2 regions of the Acidovorax sp. NCPPB 3576 genome follow, and region 1 is predicted to be linked to the other one. Evidence: predicted binding sites of a transcription regulator. Region 1 holds the regulator's gene; the other holds the start of a gene.

Evidence for each region. The regulator NrdR, encoded in region 1, represses ribonucleotide reductase genes. The targets are predictions, from matches to a motif close to CACNANATNTNGTG.
Region 2: M5C98_RS19875 (ribonucleoside-diphosphate reductase subunit alpha) is a predicted target of NrdR. The motif match lies at 1,119-1,132, and genes of this name have one in related genera.

The regions. Positions count from the first base shown of each region.
Region 1 covers NZ_CP097267.1:3,044,019-3,046,367, forward strand. Annotated here, with positions in the region: gene glyA (serine hydroxymethyltransferase) at 1-739, shown strand, start outside; gene nrdR (transcriptional regulator NrdR) at 856-1,305, shown strand; gene M5C98_RS13950 (hypothetical protein) at 1,522-2,349, shown strand, end outside.
Region 2 covers NZ_CP097267.1:4,352,611-4,354,959, forward strand. Annotated here, with positions in the region: gene M5C98_RS19865 (sigma-54-dependent transcriptional regulator) at 1-221, shown strand, start outside; gene ampD (1,6-anhydro-N-acetylmuramyl-L-alanine amidase AmpD) at 205-846, shown strand; gene M5C98_RS19875 (ribonucleoside-diphosphate reductase subunit alpha) at 1,230-2,349, shown strand, end outside.

The DNA of each region.
Region 1 (2,349 bases):
GATCATCGCCGGCGCATCGGCCTATTCCCTGCGCATCGACTTCGAGCGCTTTGCAAAGATCGCCAAGGAAATCGGCGCGATCTTCTGGGTGGACATTGCCCATTACGCCGGCCTGGTGGTTGCAGGGCAATACCCCAACCCGGTGCCCCATGCCGACGTGGTCACCTCCACCACGCACAAGAGCCTGCGCGGCCCGCGCGGCGGCATCATCCTGATGAAGTCCGAACACGAGAAGGCCATCAACAGCGCCATCTTCCCGGGCCTGCAAGGCGGCCCGCTGGAACACGTGATCGCGGCCAAGGCCGTGGCCTTCAAGGAAGCGCTGGAGCCGGGCTTCAAGGCCTACCAGGAACAGGTCGCCAAGAACGCCATCGTGTTCGCCGAGACGCTGATCGAGCGCGGCCTGCGCATCGTGAGCGGCCGCACCGAAAGCCACGTGATGCTGGTGGATCTGCGCGCCAAGGGCATCACCGGCAAGGAAGCCGAAGCCGCTCTGGGCAACGCCCACATCACCATCAACAAGAACTCGATCCCGAACGACCCCGAAAAGCCGATGGTGACCAGCGGCATCCGCGTGGGAACGCCGGCGATCACGACGCGCGGCTTCAAGGAAGAGGAAACGCGCCTGACAGCCAACCTGCTGGCCGACGTGCTGGACAACCCGCGCGACGAAGCCAACCTGGCCGCCGTGCGGGCCAAGGTGCATGCGCTGACCTCGCGCTTTCCGGTTTACGGCTGAGCAATGCCCTTCTCTCCGCTCAGCGCCGTCTGCCCTCGCCAAACCGGGGCAGCACGGGTGCTGGCGCCAGCCCGCTTATCAATGTTTGCCGGCATCCTTGAAAAAGGGGCCCTCCGATGAAGTGCCCCTTCTGCAGCCATCCTGAAACCCAGGTGGTGGAGACGCGGGTGGCCGAGGACGGAGATTTCGTGCGCCGCCGCCGCCAGTGCGGCGCGTGCGACAAACGCTTTACCACCTACGAGCGGCCGGAAGTCAATTTTCCGTCGATCGCGAAGAAGGACGGCCGGCGCATCGAATACGAGCGGGCCAAGCTGCTGGCCTCGTTCAACCTGGCGCTGCGCAAGCGCCCGGTCAGCACGGTGCAGATCGACAGTGCCATCGAGCGCATCGAGGAAACGCTGCTCAACCTGGGGCAGCGCGAAGTGCCGTCCCACCAGATCGGCGAGTGGGTGATGCGCGAACTCAAAAAACTCGACAAGGTGGCCTACATCCGCTTTGCCAGCGTGTACCGCAGCTTCGAGGACATCGACGACTTTCGCGCGCTGGTGGACGAAGTGCGCAAGTAGCGTCAGGCCGCACAGGCCTTGCAGGTCTTTCAGGCCTGCACCGCAGGTCCATCATGTGGCGGCAGCTATTAATTCAATAGCAAGCAGAATGGCGCGCTGTCTGACAAGGCGAGCGACCGCGTGGCCGCTTCAGCGTTCTAAACTGGACCGCTTCGTCTGCCGAGGCGGCTTTCGCGCCCGGCTCGCCCGTCACGATCCGCCCTTCGCCTTCGCTCCATGGAATCCCAGCCACCGATTTCCACCCCACCGATCTCGCCCATTCCCAAGACCACCACGGGGCATGTCCACCGCCACACGTGGCAGTTCTTTCGCGCCGGTGGCGTGGATCAGGTCACCATCCACACGGGCGCCGACATCGCCCACTTGGCCGAACTGGACCAGAAGCTCTGGGTGGCGCTGGCCTGCCCCACGCGCGGCATCGAGTTCGACCCGCGCACGCTGGACCTGATCGACACCGACAAGGACGCCCGCATCCGCCCGCCGGAACTGCTCGCGGCCTGCGCCTGGGCCTGCGCCCGGCTGGCCGACCCCGACCTGCTGGCCCAGCCGGCCGATGCGCTGGACCTGGACGCCATCGACGCCACCACGGACGAGGGCGCTGCGCTCGTGGCGCAGGCCCGGCGCATCCTCGCGCTGGCCGACCAGCCCGATGCCACCGCCATCACGCTGGCCCAGGTGCTGGAGCGCAGCGAACAGCTGAGCGCCATGCGCTTCAACGGCGATGGAGCGATCACGCCGGACACGGCGCAGGACGACACACAGACGCGGGAGGCGATCCAGCAGATCATCGCCACGCACGGCAGCGTGCCCATCGAGCAAAAGCCGGTGAAGGGCATCGCCCAGGAGGCGCTGCCCGGGGTGGACCGCGACCATGCCGAGGCCTTCTTTGCCGAGGTGGCGAAATGGCATGCCTGGTCGGCCCAGGTCGGCGACCGCACGGCCGGGCTGGCGCTCGGTGAGCGCACGCTCGCCGCCACGCAGGCGATGAACGCGGTGCGGCACAAGATCGACGATTTCTTCGCGCGCTCCCGGCTGGCCGCCTAC
Region 2 (2,349 bases), 1.3 Mb from region 1:
ACGCCAATCCGGCCGCCACCGTTCCTCTGCCCAGCGACCTGCAGGCCTGGCTGGACCAGCAGGAGCGCGAGATCCTGGTGCGCGCCTTGCGGGAGACCGGCTTCAACCGCACCGCCACCGCGGCGCGGCTGGGCATCAGCCTGCGGCAGATCCGCTACCGCATCGCCCGCCTGGACATTGCCGCGCCCAACGACAGCGACGCGAATGACGACAGCGAATGAGGCCCCGCGCCCCGGTCCGGTGCCAAAACCGGAAGCGGGCGAAGGGGATGTCTGGAACGGCGGCTGGTACCGGGACGCTACACGCGAGCCCTCGCCCAACTTCGGGCCGCGCCCGGCCCATGCGGCCATCGATCTCATCGTGGTGCACTCGATCAGCCTGCCCCCTGGCGAATACGGCGGCGGGCAGGTGCAACGGCTCTTCACCAATGCCCTCGACTGGGATGCGCACCCTTATTACGCCGGCATCCGCGGGCTGCAGGTGTCGGCCCATTTCTTCATCGAGCGGGACGGGCGGCTCTGGCAGTTCGTGGACTGCGACCAGCGGGCATGGCACGCCGGACCTTCGAGCTACCGGGGCCGCGCCAATTGCAACGATGACTCGATCGGCATCGAACTTGAAGGGCTGGAGGGCCAGACCTTCGAGCCCGCCCAATACGCCACGCTGAACCGGCTCTGCGCTCACCTGCCGTCGCGTTACCCGATTGCCCACGTGGCGGGCCACGAAGATGTGGCCCCGGGCCGCAAGCAGGACCCGGGGCCAGGATTCGACTGGCGGCGGCTGCAGGCGGACCTGCAATGGCCATCTGCGGCGTTTCCGCAAAAGTCAACTCAGGCGCCCCGATAATTCAGGGTTTTCCCCCATCTTCGGCACGCTCGGTGCCAAACCGCGACACTCGGCCCCCTGCCGCCGAAACAGCAGAGGCAACGCCCGCGCGGCTTTTGAAGTGGAAACGGCCGGCACGCTGCGCCGGACCACGTTTTTTTGCTTGAAACCGCACCCACACGGCCTCTCGGCAGTGGCATCCGAGTGGCTTCCGGGCCATGGAAAAGCCCGTTTTCAAAACAGAGGCCAAAGGGCGCTGTACACTACCGGTAGTGTCTTGCTACCATTGCACACCCTAGATATAGCGTGCGGGGCAGCACTCAACCCCCACCCATTTTTCGTTTTGGCGCCGCCTTTTCGGCCCGCCAACTTCGCCTTTTCCGACAGCTCCCAAAGGACCTTTCATGCAAGCTGCGCTAAACCCTTCATCCATCACGAATGCACCCGGGCACACCACGGCCACGGACGAATCGCCGGCGGCGCAGCCCGGTAGCGACCTACTGACGCACTACCAGATCATTCGCCGCAATGGCGCGGTCGTGCCGTTCGAGCCGCAGAAGATCGCAGTGGCATTGATGAAGGCGTTTCTTGCAGTGCACGGCACCCAGGGTGCCGCATCGGCCAGCGTGCGCGAAGTCGTGGACACGCTGACCCAGAACGTGGTGCGCGCCCTCATGCGCTCGCGCCCGGGCGGCGGCACCTTCCATATCGAAGACGTCCAGGACCAGGTCGAGCTGGGCCTGATGCGCGGTGGCCACCACGAAGTCGCCCGCGCCTATGTGCTGTACCGCGAACGCCGCTCGCAAGAGCGCGCCCACCAGCAAGAGCAGCGCACCCCCGCCGTGCCCACGCTGCACGTGATCGACCATGGCCAGCGCGTGCCGCTCGACGAAGCCCGCATGCTGAGCCTCATCCAGGCCGCCTGCTCCAACCTGGGCGCAGACATTCAGGCCGCGCCCATCGTGGCCGAAACCATGCGCAACCTGTACGACGGCGTGCCCATGGACGAGGTGTACAAGGCATCCATCCTGGCTGCCCGCACGCTGATCGAAAAAGACCCCGACTACACCTACGCCACCGCGCGCCTGCTGCTGCATACCATCGTGCGCGAGGTGCTGGGCCGCGACGTGGCACCCGGCGAAATGAGCGCCGCCTACGCGAACTACTTCCCCGTGTTCATCCAGAAGGGCGTGGACAACGACCTGCTGGACCCCCGCCTGCTCGAATACGACCTGCAAAAGCTCGGCGCCGCACTGAAGTTCGAGCGCGACCAGCAGTTCGACTACCTGGGCCTGCAAACGCTGTACGACCGCTACTTCCTGCACGTGCGCAAGAGCCGCATCGAACTGCCCCAGGCATTCTTCATGCGCGTGGCCATGGGCCTGGCGCTCAAGGAAGACAACCGCGAAGCCCGCGCCATCGAGTTCTACGAGGTGCTCTCGTCGTTCGACTTCATGTCCAGCACCCCCACGCTGTTCAACAGCGGCACGCTGCGCTCGCAGCTGTCGTCGTGCTATCTCACCA